One region of the Janibacter sp. DB-40 genome, then DNA from elsewhere that is predicted to be linked to it. Evidence: riboswitches for the same ligand, from Rfam matches in the RefSeq annotation. Region 1 holds a riboswitch; each other region holds the start of a gene.
What was found. Region 1 has a riboswitch for S-adenosylmethionine ahead of PVE36_RS07990 (flavin reductase family protein). Riboswitches for the same ligand answer to the same signal wherever they lie in the genome.
Positions count from the first base shown of each region.

Region 2: it holds a riboswitch for S-adenosylmethionine, as region 1 does, so the genes downstream of both, PVE36_RS09975 (aminotransferase class V-fold PLP-dependent enzyme) here and PVE36_RS07990 (flavin reductase family protein) in region 1, are expected to answer to the same signal.
Region 3: it holds a riboswitch for S-adenosylmethionine, as region 1 does, so the genes downstream of both, PVE36_RS05740 (bifunctional o-acetylhomoserine/o-acetylserine sulfhydrylase) here and PVE36_RS07990 (flavin reductase family protein) in region 1, are expected to answer to the same signal.
Region 4: it holds a riboswitch for S-adenosylmethionine, as region 1 does, so the genes downstream of both, PVE36_RS14890 (OsmC family protein) here and PVE36_RS07990 (flavin reductase family protein) in region 1, are expected to answer to the same signal.

Region 1 covers NZ_CP120360.1:1,693,166-1,696,935, forward strand. The annotation lists gene PVE36_RS07975 (DUF72 domain-containing protein) at 5-841, shown strand; gene PVE36_RS07980 (2-dehydropantoate 2-reductase) at 890-1,798, shown strand; gene PVE36_RS07985 (single-stranded DNA-binding protein) at 1,805-2,137, opposite strand; SAM riboswitch class I at 2,315-2,403, shown strand; gene PVE36_RS07990 (flavin reductase family protein) at 2,647-3,165, shown strand; gene sfnG (dimethylsulfone monooxygenase SfnG) at 3,162-3,770, shown strand, end outside.
Region 2 covers NZ_CP120360.1:2,105,201-2,108,970, forward strand. The annotation lists partial or broken gene PVE36_RS09965 (DNA translocase FtsK) at 1-232, opposite strand, end outside; gene PVE36_RS09970 (A24 family peptidase) at 477-1,121, shown strand; SAM riboswitch class IV at 1,195-1,310, shown strand; gene PVE36_RS09975 (aminotransferase class V-fold PLP-dependent enzyme) at 1,351-2,568, shown strand; gene PVE36_RS09980 (ribonuclease J) at 2,611-3,770, opposite strand, start outside.
Region 3 covers NZ_CP120360.1:1,202,816-1,206,585, reverse strand. The annotation lists gene PVE36_RS05750 (hypothetical protein) at 1-469, opposite strand, end outside; gene PVE36_RS05745 (hypothetical protein) at 469-765, opposite strand; gene PVE36_RS05740 (bifunctional o-acetylhomoserine/o-acetylserine sulfhydrylase) at 920-2,239, opposite strand; SAM riboswitch class IV at 2,257-2,370, opposite strand; gene PVE36_RS05735 (hypothetical protein) at 2,445-2,864, opposite strand; gene PVE36_RS05730 (hypothetical protein) at 2,851-3,219, opposite strand; gene PVE36_RS05725 (carboxyl transferase domain-containing protein) at 3,261-3,770, shown strand, end outside.
Region 4 covers NZ_CP120360.1:3,095,878-3,099,647, reverse strand. The annotation lists gene ppk2 (polyphosphate kinase 2) at 1-66, shown strand, start outside; gene PVE36_RS14900 (hypothetical protein) at 163-1,161, shown strand; gene PVE36_RS14895 (hypothetical protein) at 1,196-1,906, shown strand; SAM riboswitch class IV at 1,945-2,058, shown strand; gene PVE36_RS14890 (OsmC family protein) at 2,089-2,574, shown strand; gene PVE36_RS16265 (SelB C-terminal domain-containing protein) at 2,697-3,584, opposite strand; gene PVE36_RS16260 (GTP-binding protein) at 3,545-3,770, opposite strand, start outside.

The sequences.
Region 1 (3,770 bases):
CACGGTGGCGCGCTACTACATCGGCACTTCCGGGTGGCGCTATGCGGGCTGGCGCGGGGACTTCTACCCCGTAGGTCTCCCCCAGCGCCGTGAGCTCGCCCACGCCGCCGAGCAGCTCCCTTCGCTGGAGATCAACGGCTCGTTCTACTCGCTGCAGCGACCCACCTCCTACGCCAGGTGGCGGGAGGAGACCCCTGATGACTTCTGCTTCGCGGTCAAGGGTGGCCGCTTCATCACGCACATGAAGCGGTTGCGGGACGTCGAGTCGCCGCTGGCCAATTTCGTCGCCTCCGGGGTGCTCGCGCTGGGCGAGAAGCTCGGCCCGATCCTGTGGCAGCTGCCCGAGCGACTGGCCTTCGACGAGGCGCTGCTGACCACCTTCTTCGACCTCCTCCCGCGCACCATCGGCCAGACGGTCGACCTCGCGGCGCGCCACGACGACAAGCTGCGGGAGGACCGGGTTCTCGGCCGGCCCGCCCCGCACGTCCCGATCGACCAGCCGGTCCGCCACGCGCTCGAGCCGAGGCACCCGAGCTTCGACTGCCCCGAGGCCCGCGAGCTGATGCGTCGCCATGGCATCTGCATGGTCGTCGCGGACAGCGCCGGTCGCTGGCCACGGATGGGCGACTCGACCGCCGACTTCCACTACGTGCGCCTGCACGGCGACACGGAGCTGTACACCAGCGGCTACTCCTCCGAGGCCCTCGATACCTGGGCGGACCGGTGCCGCACGTGGGCGGCGGAGGGAGCCGACGTCCACGTCTACTTCGACAACGACGCCAAGGGCCACGCCCCGCACGACGCCGTGGCCCTGCTGGAGCGGTTGCGTGCGTCGCCCTGAGCGGAACGGTCCGCCACCGGCCCCGTCGAGGTGGCCTACCTTGTCGGTGTGACCGAGACGCAGATCAGGACCGTGGCCGTCGTGGGCGCGGGCGCCATGGGAGCCATGTACGCCGCGCACTTCGTCGAAGGGGGCATGGAGACCGCGCTCGTGGCGTCGGGTGACCGCGCCGCCCGGCTCCGTGGCGCCCCGACCACGGTCAACGGTGAGCCACTGCGCGCACGCGTGGTCGAGCCGGGAGTGGACGACTTCCACGCCGACCTCGTCCTCGTCGCGGTGAAGCACCACGACCTGGCCGCCGCGCTCGACGACATCGCCCCCGTCGTCGGACCGGGGACGACCTTCGTCTCCGTGCTCAACGGCCTCGACAGCGAGGTGACGATCGCCGAGCGCTTCGGCAGCGACGGGGTCGTGCTGTGCATCGCCCTCGGTATGGCCGCCGGACGAGAGGGGTCCGAAGTCACCTACCTCTCCCCCGGCCACCTCGTGATCGGGACGTCACCCGGGCTGGCCGCCACCGAGCGGGTGCACGCGGTGGGTGCCGCCCTCGACGCTGCTGGTCTCGAGTGGCAGACCCCCGCGGACATGCGCCACGAGATGTGGTGGAAGTTCATGGTCAACACCGCCATCAACCAGGCCTCGGCGGTCCTGCGCAGGCCGTACGCGGCATTCACCGACGAGGGACCGGCCCGCTCCCTCATGCTCGCCCTGGCCCACGAGGTCGTCGCGCTCTCCCGGGCGGAGGGAGTGCACCTCGGCGACGCCGACCTGACCCGGTGGGACAGCGTCCTGCGGGGCCTTCCCGGTGACGGGCTGACGTCGATGCTGCAGGACGTGGTGGCCGGTCGTCCCACCGAAGTCGCCCTCTTCGCGGACCGGGTGACCGCGCTCGGCCAGGAGCACGGCATCCCGACCCCGTACAACCAGATGGTCTCCTGGATTCTCGCCGCCCGCTGAGCGCACTCAGCGTCGGTCCCGCACGAGCCGGCGCACCTCCACCTCGTACCGACTGGCGGGACCACCGGGGGTCCTGAAGAAGCGTCGACGCAGCGCCCCCTCGACCCGCGCTCGGTCACCGTCGACGAAGCGCGCCGCAGCCCGTCGTGCGCCCGCCGACCAGCAGGCGCAGTCGATGGTGTCGACCGGACCGCCGGTTGCCCTGGTGACGACGAGCCGGAGCGTCACCAGCTCGTCACCGCTCGGCAGCTCCCGCGTGGTGGGCGCACCGCTGATCCGTCCGGTCAGCTCGATGTGGTTGATCTCGTCGACATCGTGGATCGTCGTGCCTCGGGCCATGCCACTCCCCCGCTTTCGGTTGTTCGTCCACCTCCAGAATCGTTGTCCCGCAACGCGTGCGGGAAGCAGTTCGACAAGCTGTGGATGCCGGCGCGATGAGCTGTATGGCTGTGGACGCCCGGCCCAACTGGCGAGACACGAATTGACCGGCGAGCGGTTGCAGGCTTCTACTGGGAGCACCCATCCAGAGCGGCCGAGAGATCTGGCTCGACGACGCCGCAGCAACCACCCTCCGGGGCAGGTGCTCACGCCAGGATCGATGGAGGATCGATGCACCACTCCGGGTCCGCTGTGACCACTCCCCTGCGCCCTGCTTTCGAGCAGGAGCTCTTCAGCCGCCGCATCGTCGACCTCATGCGTCGCGGCGTCAGCGCCTGTCGCGCCATCTGACGACGGCCGCCGCCGTTCCCCCGAGCCTTCTCGCCCAGCGCGAGAAGCCCCCTCGTCATGACGTGGCCCGGCCAAGCGCGATCACGCCTGCACTCACACACACCTCCTGAGGAGGACCCATGAGCACTCCCCTCGTCGACGTCCTCGAACCACTCGACCTGCGTGATGTCTTCCGTGGCGCCGCCGCGAGCACTTGGGTCGTCACCGGCAGCTCGAGCGCCGGACACGTCGGCTTCACCGCGATCTCGATCGTCTCGGTCTCGGTCGACCCACCGCTCGTCAGCTTCAACATCTCCAAGACGTCGAGCTCCCTGGCGACCATCAGCCGGTCCCGCAGGGCTGCGCTCCACCTCTTGTCGGACGAGCAGCATTCCGTCGCAAGCAGGTTCGCTGGCCACCGGGACCGCCGCTTCGTCGAGGACGGCACCTGGTCCGTGGACGACGGAGGCCTCCCGCTCATCCACGGAGGCGCAGCGCGCCTCGTCACCGAGATCGTTGACCTCGTCGACGTGGGCGACAGCTTCATCGCCGTCGCGCGCGTCGACACCGCCGACATCACCGGACGCCCGCCACTGGTGCACCACGCCGGTGGCTACCACCCCCTGAGCGCCCTCACCACGACCCCGAACGGAGCCTGACCTTGGCCTTCCCCGACCCCCTGAACTTCGCCTACTGGGTGCCCAACGTCTCCGGTGGCCTCGTCGTCTCCGACATCGAGCAGCGCACCGACCACTCCCCCGAGTACAACCGCGACGTCGCCCGTACCGCCGAGCAGGTCGGCTTCGACTACGCCCTGACCCAGGTGCGCTACCTCGCGTCCTACGGCGCCGATGCCCAGCACGAGTCGGTGTCCTTCTCACTCGACCTACTCGCTGCGACGGAGCGGCTAAAGGTCATCGCCGCCGTGCACCCCGGTCAGTGGCCGGCGCACATCCTCGCGAAACTCGCCGCCACGGCGCAGACCACGAGCGGGAACCGACTGGCGCTCAACGTCGTCTCCGGCTGGTTCAAGAAGGAGTACACCGAGCTCGGTCTCGACTGGCTCGACCACGAGGAGCGTTACCGCCGCGCGGCGGAGTTCATCGAGGTCCTGCGGGGGCTGTGGGACCAGGAGGGCTTCACCTACCGCGGTGACTTCTACCGCACGAGGGACGTCACCTTCCGGCCGCAGCCGCAGACCAACCCCGAGATCTTCCAGGGCGGCAACTCCACCTCGGCCCAGGCCATGGCCGGCCGTCTGTCC
Region 2 (3,770 bases), 410 kb from region 1:
CCAGCAGGACGATGGGGAGCGCGTAGGCGATCCGGCCGAAGGTGCCCGCCGCGACCGCGTGCACGACGTCGCCGAAACCGCCGGCCAGGCCCCACCACTCGCGGACGGCGACGACCAGGGCGAGCGCGAGGAAGAGGAAGCCGAGCCCGTCACGACGGTGCTCCGGCTCGATCTGGCTGGCCCCGTGGCCCATCCGGCGCACGCTCGACCCGGTGGCGCTCGCGACGCCCATCCAGGTGCGCTGGACGGCCGCGAGCGGCAGCGGGAGCCCGCCCCCGGACGCGCCCTTCTTCCGCGCCGCCGGAGCCTTGCCCTTGGCAGTCGGCTTCCGCCCCGAGGGCCGCGTGCTTCCGCGGGGTCGCGAGGCGGCGCTCTTGCGAGCGGTGGTCGACGGGCGAGTGGCCATGCTCGCAGAGTAGGGGAAAGACACGCCTGACACACGCGTCACACGCGCACCAAGGCGGTAGCCTCCCCCAGTGGACTCCCGTCTGGTGCTCGTCGCCGTCGTGACGGGCGCACTCGGGATCGGCGTCCTGGTCGCGCTGCGCAGGGGCGCCTACCGCCGCCCCGACGAGACCGGCCCGCTCCCCCGCCACCTGTGGGTGGTGGCGGTCGCCCCCTTCGCCGGGGTGCTCGTGGCCCGGGCGCTCGCCGATCACCCGTGGCCGGCCCTCCTGCCCTACCTCGTCCTCGTGCCCGCCGGTCTCGCCCTCGCCGCGATCGACGCGGACGTGCACCGCCTGCCCAATGCGATCACCCTGCCGCTGGTGCCGGTCGAGCTCGCCCTGCTCGCCGGGGCGAGCGCCGCGACCGGCGACTGGACCTCCCTTCGCCGGGCGGGTCTGGCGGCACTCCTCGTCGGAGGCGGCTTCCTGCTGCTGGCCCTCGTGCTCTACGGGCGATCGGTCGGGATGGGCGACGCCAAGCTCATCGTCTCCCTCGCCGCAGTCCTGGGCTGGCTCTCCTGGGGCCACGTCCTCCTCGGGCTGTGGCTCGGCTTCGTCCTCGGCGGCGTGGTCGCGCTCGGGCTGCTGCTGGCCCGCCGGGCAGGGCGGGGCACGCACCTGGCCTTCGGCCCGTACCTCGTGGTCGGCACGCTGGTCGCCCTCCTCCTCGGCTGACGTCCCACGATCCGAGACGGGTCGTGCCCGGTCGCGCACTCCGAGCGGTGCGTCCGCTACCGTCTCGACCCAAGGTCACGAGTACCAGCGACAAGCCCCGGCTAGCTGGTCGGCAACCCTCCTTCCGCGGTGGGGTGCTCCGGGTGACGACCTGGCCGGCGGCGTGGTGTCGCCCGGCAAGCGCGGACTCACGGTCGACGCCTGGGTCCTTGACCCGATGGAGTCCTCCATGACCGTCTCCGACCTGCGTCCCACCACCACGGCCCTGCCCCCGCTCGTGTCGGCCGGACTGACCTACCGCGACCACGACGACTCCACCGTCGAGTACGCCCACCTCGACCACGGTGCGACCACCCCCGCCCTCGTCGCCGTCACGGAGGCGGTCACGGCCGCCTCCGCCACCTACTCCTCCGTCCACCGCGGCGCCGGCTTCGCCTCCCGGGTGACCAGCTCCCGCTACGAGGCGGCCCGCGAGGCGGTCGCCGCCTTCGTCGGGGCACGCGAGGACGACCAGGTCGTCTTCACCCGCAACACGACCGACTCCTTCAACCTCCTCGCCCGGGCACTGCCGACGGGCACGACGGTCTTCGTCTTCGCCTCCGAGCACCACGCCGCCCTGCTGCCCTGGGCCGATGCGGTGCGCCTGCCCATCCCGCACAGCCACGCCGAGGCGGTCACGCTCCTCGACGAGGCGCTGCGCACCCACCCGGGCGAGCACCGACTCGTCGTCGCCACCGGCGCCTCGAACGTCACGGGCGAGCACTGGCCGATCGAGCGGCTCGCCGACCTGGCGCACGCGCACGGGGCCCGCTTCGCGCTCGACGCCGCCCAGGTCGTCCCGCACCGCCGGGTCGACATCGCGGCCCTGGGCATCGACTGGGTCGCCTTCTCCGGGCACAAGGTCTACGCGCCCTTCGGCGCCGGCGCGCTCGTGGGCCGCCGGGACTGGCTCGACACGGCCGACCCGTACCTCGCCGGGGGCGGGGCCACCACCCGCGTCGGCGACGGGGCCGTCGAGTGGACCACCGGTCCGGCCCGGCACGAGGCAGGCAGCCCCAACGTCCTCGGCGCGGTCGCGCTCGCCGCCGCCTGCGAGGTCATCGCCGAGCACGAGGAGGCGATCATCGCCCACGAGCACGCCCTGCGCACCCGGCTGCTCAGCGGTCTCGCAACCATCGACGGGGTGCACGTGCACACCCTCTTCGGCGGTCGCACGGGCGCACCCGTGGCGACGATCACGGTCGACGGGCACGACAGCAGCGAGGTCGCCCGCGTCCTCGGCGACGAGCACGGGATCGGGGTGCGCGACGGGAAGTTCTGCGCGCACCCGCTCGTCGACCACCTGCTCGCCGAGCGCCCGCAGTCCACGGCCGTGCGGATCAGCGCCGGTCTCGGGACGACCACCGAGCACGTGGACCGGCTGCTCGCCGCCCTTCGCTCGCTCTGACCCGAGGGCGTGCGAAGGGGGCGGGTGGGGCGGTGACCTCGCTCAGGCCTCGACGACCACCGGGATGATCATCGGGCGGCGACGGATCTTGCCGCCGACCCAGCCGCCGACCGCCCGGCGCACGACCTGCTGCAGCTGGTGCGGGTCGGTCGTGCCCTTGCGGGTGGCCTCGTCCAGGGCGGCGATGATCTTCGGTCGCACCTGGGTGAAGATCTCCTCGTCCTCGGCGAAGCCACGGGCGGTGATCTCCGGGCCCGCGACGACCTTGCCGGTCGAGGCGTCGATGACGACCATGACCGAGATGAAGCCCTCGTCGCGCAGGATGCGGCGGTCCTTGAGCAGCTCCTCCGTGGCGGCGCCGACGCTCGAGCCGTCGACGTAGATGTAGCCGCAGGGCACCGCCCCGACGATGCGCGCCCGGCCGTCGACGAGGTCGACGACGACCCCGTCCTCGGCCAGGACGACGTGGTCGGCGTCCACCCCCGTGGCGATGGCCAGCTCGGCGTTGGCCACGAGGTGGCGCCACTCGCCGTGGACCGGCATCACGTTGCGCGGCTTGACGATGTTGTAGCAGTAGAGCAGCTCACCGGCGCTGGCGTGCCCGGAGACGTGCACCTTGGCATTGCCCTTGTGCACGACGTCGGCGCCCAGGCGCATCAGGCCGTTGATGATCCGGTAGACGGCGTTCTCGTTGCCGGGGATCAGGCTCGAGGCGAGCAGGACGGTGTCGCCGTCGCCGACGTCGATGCGGTGGTCCCGGTTGGCCATGCGCGACAGGGCCGCCATCGGCTCACCCTGGCTGCCGGTGCACACGAGGACGACCTCGTCGTCGGGCAGCTTGTCGAGCTTCTTGACGTCGACGAGCACGTTGTCTGGCACGTGGAGGTAGCCCAGGTCGGCCGCGATGCCCATGTTTCGCACCATCGAGCGGCCGACCATCGCCACCTTGCGCCCGGAGCGCTCGGCCGCGTCGAGCACCTGCTGGACGCGGTGCACGTGGCTGGAGAAGCACGCGACGATGACGCGTCGCCGCGCCTTGCGGAAGACGTCGTCGATCGACCCGGCGATGTCACGCTCGGGCGTGGTGAAGCCCGGGACCTCGGCATTGGTGGAGTCGGTGAGGAAGAGGTCGACCCCCTCCTCCCCCGCCCGGGCGAAGGCGCGCAGGTCGGTCAGGCGCCGGTCGAGCGGCAGCTGGTCCA
Region 3 (3,770 bases), 490 kb from region 1:
CCTCGTCGAGCGTCGCCTGCTCGCCCTCGCGCTCGTAGCGCCGCTTGGCGAACTCCCGCTCGTCTGCCGCATCGCGCCACTGCCGGTCCACCGACACGTACCGCGGGTCCTCGGGAGACAGCTGGGCCAGCTGCGCCTCGAGTGCGTCCGAGGTCGCCACGTGCTCCTCGTAGGCCGCACGCTCGATCCGCATGACGCGCTGGGACTCGGCGAGCAGGTCCGCGTAGGGCTCGATCACCTGCGCCGCGTCGGACAGCGTGCTGGCGAGGCGGTGCAGCATCTGCGGGCACTCGTCCACCCGCGAGGCGAAGGTGACGCCCGACGGCGAGTCCCACACCCCCTTCGTCGAGACCTCGTGCAGCCGCGCCGCCGCCTCCCACATCGCATCGGCTCGGGCACGCATGGCCCACGCCCGGGTCCGCAGGAGGTCCGGCTCCCCCAGCTCGGTGTGGAACATCCGCAGGGCCATCAGGAGCCGCCCCGGAAGCGCAGGTCGACCTGCTGCTCGGTGCTGATGAAGCACCCACCGGCGTGCCGGGCCAGATCCCTCAGCGCGCGCAGCGTGCGGCACGCCTCGACCCGGAGGAGCTCCTGGTCGCCGAGGACGCCGTCGAGGGCCCGCTCGCCCGTGCCGGAGGGGAACCCGTGGACGGCCACGTCGGAGGTCCTCGCCGCGGCATCCTCGAGTCCGTCCGCGATGTCCCCGAGCCGATCCCCGAGGCGGGCGATGCCCTCGCCGTCGATCGAGATCCCGTCGTCACCCATGCGGACACCGTAGGAAAGAACGCCGCGGGGCCCGTGGAGTTGTCCACAGGCCCCGCGGGTTTCGAGGCTCGCCCGCTGCGCGGCCTCACACCTCAACCAACGCGGTTTCGAGGCTCGTCGCTAGCGCTCCTCACACCTCAACCACCGAGGTGGGTCAGGCGTTGGCGGCGGCGAAGCCCTGCTCGAGGTCGGCGATGATGTCGTCGACGTTCTCCAGCCCGACGGACAGACGCACCAGGCCGGGGGTGACGCCGGCGGCGAGGCGGTCCTCCTCCGGGCCCTGCGAGTGGGTCGTCGACGCGGGGTGGATCACGAGCGAGCGCACGTCACCGATGTTGGCAAGGTGGCTGTGCAGCTCCAGGCCCTCGACGAACTTCCGGCCCGCATCGTGGCCGCCGGCGATCTCGAAGGAGATGACCGCACCGGCGCCCTTGGGCGTGTACTTCTGCGCGTTCTCGAAGCTGGCACTGGTCGGCAGCGAGGCCCAGATGACCTGCTCCACCTGCGCGTGGCCACCGAGGTACTCGGCGACCTTGCGGGTGTTGTCCAGGTGCTTGTCCATGCGCAGACTGAGCGTCTCGATGCCCTGCCCGATGAGGAAGGCGTTGAAGGGCGAGATCGCCGGGCCGAGGTCGCGCAGCAGCTGCACGCGGGCCTTGAGGATGAAGGACAGGTTGGCCCCCATGGCGCCGTTGACGCCGAGGTCCGGTCCGAAGCGCAGGCCGTGGTAGCTCGGGTCGGGCTCGTTGTAGTTGGGGAACTTCTCCGGGTCGGCGGCGTAGTCGAACTTCCCGGCGTCGACGATGACACCGGCGATCGAGGTGCCGTGGCCACCGAGGAACTTCGTCGCGGCGTGCACGACGACATCGGCGCCGTGCTCGATCGGACGCAGGACGTAGGGGGTGGCGATGGTGTTGTCGACGATCAGCGGCACGCCGGCACCGTGGGCGATGTCGGCGATGCCCTGAATGTCGAGGACGACGTCCTTGGGGTTGCCGATGGTCTCGCCGAAGAGGGCCTTCGTGTTCGGCTTGACCGCGTCCTTCCACTCCTGCAGGTCGCTCGGGTCCTCGACGAGCGTGACCTCGATGCCGTACTTCGGCAGCGTGTACTGGAAGAGGTTGACCGTGCCGCCGTAGAGCGCGGCGCTGGCGACGATGTGGTCACCGGCCTCGGCGACGTTCATCAGCGCGAGGGTCGTCGCGGACATGCCGGAGGCGGTCATCAGGGCGGCGACGCCACCCTCGAGCGCGGCGATCTTGTTCTCGACCGCGTCCTGGGTCGGGTTCATGATCCGCGTGTAGATGTTGCCGAGCTCCTTGAGCCCGAAGAGGTTCGCGGCGTGCTCGGTGTCCTTGAAGACGTAGGACGTCGTCTGGTGGATCGGCAGCGCCCGCGAACCGGTCGTCGGGTCGGGTGCCTGGCCGGCGTGGATCTGCTTGGTCTCGAAGTTCCACGTGGTCGGGTCGGACATGTCTGTGCTCCTGGTGTGGTGCGCGCTTGACCGTGACGGATTGCCACGGACCTGGTCGTCTCCCGGGGCACCCCACCGCGGAGGAGGGTTGCCGGCCAGCTAGCCGGGGCTGTCCGCTGGCGCTCAAGACCTGCCCAGAGCATATGAGACGGCCGGTGGTCCGGCGGAGGGTGTCTCACCTCCCGGGCGAAGGGGGCGTCCCCCGTCAGTCCCCCGCGCTGCGGCGGGCCCGTCGCACCCTTCGGATCCACCACAGCCCGACGAAGGGGAGGACGAGCGGCGCGTAGGCATAGCCCGCTCCGTAGTGGGACCAGACGGTCTTGTCCGGGAAGAGCTCGGGCACGAGGTAGGACAGGGTGCCCACGGTGAGCACCCCGACGGCCTCGACGAGGATCGCCCCGGTGGCGACCCGGGCGCCGGTGCGTCCCCCCTTCGCCAGGGCAACGGTCGCGACGATGTAGATCACCGCCGCGAGCGCGGAGAGCAGGTACGCCAGCGGCGCCCGGTCGAGGTACTGGGTCAGCTGCAGGACCGAGCGGCCGGTCGCGGCGAGCGCGAGCACGGCGTAGACGGCGACGACGACCCGCCCCGGGCCGGTGCCGGTCGGCACGTCAGGCGGGGCCATGGACGTCCCAGATCTGCAGGATGCGGTAGGCCATGACACCGACGGTGAAGGCGCCGGCGATGACCACGCCCATGGCCCAGCGGGTCTTCTCCTTCAGCGCGATGAAGACGACGACCGGTGGGATGATTGGCAGCGTCAGCGCGTACGCGAGCATCGTCGCGCCCTGCCCCGTGCCAGTCACCGCCCCCTGCGCGATCGCGCTGGCGACGACGAGGACGAGCAGGGACAGCTCGACGACGGCGGTCACGAGCAGCATGGCGTCGTCGACGAGGCGGTTGATCAGCATGTAGACGAGGGCCATCACCCCGAGCACGCCGACGGCCACGATCACGACAGTGGTCAAGGGCACAAGCACGGCGCAAGGTTACCGAGCGGCGGGACTGGGACGATCACGGCATGAGTTCGCGTCGCCTGACTGCCCACGAGCTGATCGACACGGTCGTCGACGAGGGCACCTTCGTCTCCTGGGACGAGTCCCTCGATCTCGACGGCCTGGACGAGACGTACCTCGACACGCTCGACCGCGCCGCCGAGCGGGCCGGGACCGACGAGTCGGTGCTCACCGGCTCGGCCCGGATCCACGGCCACGACGCCGCACTGATCGTCGGGGAGTTCCGCTTCCTCGCGGGCTCGATCGGCCGGGCCGCCGCCGGTCGGATCGTCGCCGCGGTCCGTCGGGCCACGACCGAGCGCCTCCCCCTCATCGCGGCGACCGCCAGCGGCGGCACGCGCATGCAGGAGGGCACTCCGGCCTTCGTGACGATGGTCGACATCTCCGCGGCCGTCGTCGCGCACAAGGCGGCGGGCCTGCCCTACCTCGTCTACCTGCGCCACCCCACGACCGGCGGGGTCTTCGCGTCATGGGGGTCCCTGGGGCACATGACGATCGCCGAGCCGGAGGCCCTC
Region 4 (3,770 bases), 1.4 Mb from region 1:
ACCTCGGTCGTCTTCGCGCCGGACAAGAAGGTCGTCGCCCGCGGCAAGAAGGTCGTCGGCGACTGACGGCCGAGGGTCCTCGCGCTCCGGTTGGGGCCCCCGCCGGCGGGGTAATCTCATGAGCAGCCGCCGTCGGGAGCGGCCTCATGAAGGGGAGACGCCATGGAGGGCGGGAGACACGTCGCGGGCTCCTCGTCCCGCTCGCGGGTGCTCCGGTCGGTCCGGGGCGCGGCGCTCCTGCTGTGCTTCGGGTTCCTCGGGCTCGTGTGGCTGCTGCCCCCGGCGCGCCGTCGCCGTCGCAGACGCGCCGCGGCATGCACCGCCTGTCGTCGTCGCCAGCGGGTCGGCACCGTCGCCCTCGCCGGCTTCGCGGTGCTGCTGCTCGTCGGTGCCGCGGCGCGCACGCAGATGGCGGTGCTGGAGGACTGCGGCGTCCGCTTCGCCGCCGGTGCGGAGGAGGTGGTGGCGGAGACCCCGACCCCGGATGTGGCGCCGGGACTGTGGGCCAGGACCCGCGCGGCGGTGAACGCGCCGATCGGTGGAGTCATGCTCGTGGCCACCCGGGCGGCCGGGATGGAGCACTGCTCGGGTTCCTCGGTACTGGTGGCCTTCTCCCCGGCCCCGACCCCGGACGGCGGCGGAAGCGTCGTCGGGGACGTCTTCGTCAGCTGGATCGGCCAGCTGGACGCGTCCGGCGTCGCCCTGCCCGGCCAGGAGTCCTACGTGCGGTTCGGGTCGGACACCAACGCCCGCCCGGACCTGGTCGAGGCGATCGCGCGGCACGAGTCCCGGCACGTCGACCAGTGGGCCATCGGCACGGTGGTCGGTGGCCCCCTCGCGCTGCCGACGGCGTACTACCTCGACAGCCTGCTCTTCCCCCTGTCGCGCAACCACTTCGAGCGCGCCGCCGGCCTCGAGGACGGCGGTTACGAGATCCCGCCCGACTTCGGCCCGAGCCCGCTGTGGCCGCCGCTGGTCCTCTCGCTCGCGCTGCTCGTGGTCATCCTGCGCCGTCGTGTCCGCTGGGCGAGCCGCGTGCTCGTGGGCGGCCTGAGCGGGGCCCGGGCCCACGACGAGGACCACTGCCCGGTGCACAGCCGGGGATGGTTCCACAGCGCCCCGGCGCCTCGTCCCCCGGACCGGCCCGACGACGTGCCCTGAGCGCCCACCCCGGGGCGTGGGCGAGACTGGGGGCATGCCGCTCTCCGACCCGTCGTCCCCGCAGGCGCCGACGCGCGTGCGCAACCGCCAGCTCGCCGACATCGGCCCCCTCGCCCAGCTGCGTGCGGGCCGGCTCGGCATCCGGTTGCCGCTGCTGCTCGTCGGGCTCTTCTTCTACGGCGCCTCGATGGCGATGGTCATCCGCGGCACGCTCGGGCAGATCCCGTGGGACGTCCTGCACGTCGGCGTCTCGAAGCACCTCCCGCTGACCTTCGGGACGATCGTCATCGGGGTCTCGCTGATCGTCCTCCTGGCCTGGATCCCGCTGCGCCAGAAGCCGGGCGTCGGCACGATCGGCAATGCCCTGCTCATCGGTCCCTCGGCGGACGTCGTCCTCGCCCTCCTGCAGACGCCGGAGGCCCTCGGGTGGCGGATCGCGCTGCTGGTCGGCGGTGTCGTCCTCAACGGCATCGCGACGGGCATGTACATCGGCTCGCAGTTCGGTCCCGGTCCGCGTGACGGCCTGATGACCGGGCTGGCGCGGGTGACGGGGCGCTCGATCCGGCTGGTGCGCACCGGGCTCGAGGTCTCCGTGGTCGCCGTCGGGTGGCTCCTCGGCGGTGTCGTCGGTGTCGGCACCGTGCTCTACGCCGTCGCCATCGGGCCCCTCGCGCAGCTCTTCCTGCCGCTCTTCACGGTCGAGCTGACCCCCCGGCGTCCGGATGCCGGACCGTCAGACACATAACTGGACATTATGGGTCGCAATATGTGACGTTATGTCTTGGTCATGAGTCCCAGCGCGAAGCCCCGGCTTGCTGGGCGGCAACCCTCCACCCTCGGTGGGGTGCCCCGGGTGAGGACCTGGACGCGGTCGACCGGCCGCGTCAAGCGCGGGTTCACCTGAGCCCTGGACGAAAGAGTCATGCCATGAGCCAGACGATCGACGAGACCACCACCGACCCGAACCTGGTGACCACCTCGGTCACCGGCGCCCTCGTGCGCGGCACCGCCACGGAGGTCACCCTCTCGGCGCGCCAGCACACCTTCACCATCGACGAGCCGGCCGGTCTCGGTGGCACCGACCTCGGCGCCAACCCCGTCGAGCACCTGCTCGGCGCGCTCGCCTCCTGCACGGTCATCACCTACCAGGTGTGGGCGGAGAAGCTGGGCCTGCGCCTGGACGGAGTGGACGTCGCGCTCTCCGGCGACATCGACCTGCGGGGTTTCTTCGGCACCGCCGAGGGCGTGCGGCCGGGCTTCCGGGGCATCGACCTCGAGGTCACCCTGACCGGCCCGGAGAGTGACGCGGACTACCGCCGCCTCGAGGAGGCCGTCTCGACCCACTGCCCGGTCGCGGACAACCTCACCAACGGCGTCCCGGTGCGGACCACGCTCGAGCTGGCCGCCGGCTGATCACCACGCTCAACCGTCGCCACTGCTGACTCCGACCGGCAGCGGAGTCAGCCCACGTCGTCCGGTCTGCAGCCCGCAGGGGGTGTTGCAGGCCGGGCGCCGTGCTGTCCGGCCGCCGGGGGCTAGCGCACGACCTCGCGCAGGCTTCCGTCGACCCGCCGGGTCCAGCCGCGCCCGTCGAGGTGCTCCAACAACGGCACCGCGGCCCGCCGGGTGGTGCCGAGGGCCTGCCTCGCTGCGCTGAGGGTGAAGGGCTGCTCCAGCCCGGCGAGCACCCGCATGGCCCGTGCCGGTGCGTCGGGCAGCAGGACGACGTCGTCGGGCAGGCGCAGCAGCCGGCCGAGCCGGGCCGCGGCGGCGAGCTCGGTGGCCCCGAGACCGAGGTCGGCCAGCTCACCGCGCTCCGGGGCGACGAAGGGGGTCACCCGCAGCTTCTCCTCCACGGCCGCGATGCTCGCCTCCGCGGCGCCCAGTCCTCCCGCGGCCGGGTCGTGGACGGTCCCGTCCGTCAGGGCCAGGCCGGCCGGCCCGATGAGCGCCCGCACGGCCGCCTGCCCCAGCGAGGGCGGCAGGTGCGCCGCCAGCCCGAGGTGGTGGGCCGCCTCGGCCACCGGCATCCCGGCGCTCAACGGCTCGCGTCGGTGGTGCTCGCGGACGGCCGCGACGAGGCGCGCCTGCCAGTCGGCCAGGGTGGTCCCGTCCACGAGCCAGTCGCCCACTCGGACGGCGCCGGCCGGCGCGGTCAGGCCCAGCCGGCCCAGCACCTCCTCCCGGTCGGCGCCCCGCGACCGCAGCCGCACGGCGGACAGGTCCCCGGTGGACAGCGCCTCGGCGCGCCGGCCCGCCGCGCCCCGCCGGGACAGCGGGAGCGGGTCGACGTCCACGACGCGCGCGGACCACAACCGGCGGCTGCCCGGGTCGCGCAGGATCGCCCGGTCGGCGACCCGCCACGGCAGGACCACCCCCGAGGTCAGCCGAGCGAACCCGGCACCGAGCGGACGCACGTGCACGCTGGCGTCCGCCGACCCCACGTGCAGCGTCGCCACCTGCGGGGGTGAGCGGTCCGGCCGGCCGGGGCGACCCCTTCGTCCCCGTCGACGGGGGTCAGGGCGACGTCGACGACATCGGCCGGCTCGAAGGCGTCCGGGGTGAGCAGGACGAGCGATCGGCCCACGGTGTCGGCCTCCACCCCGCGG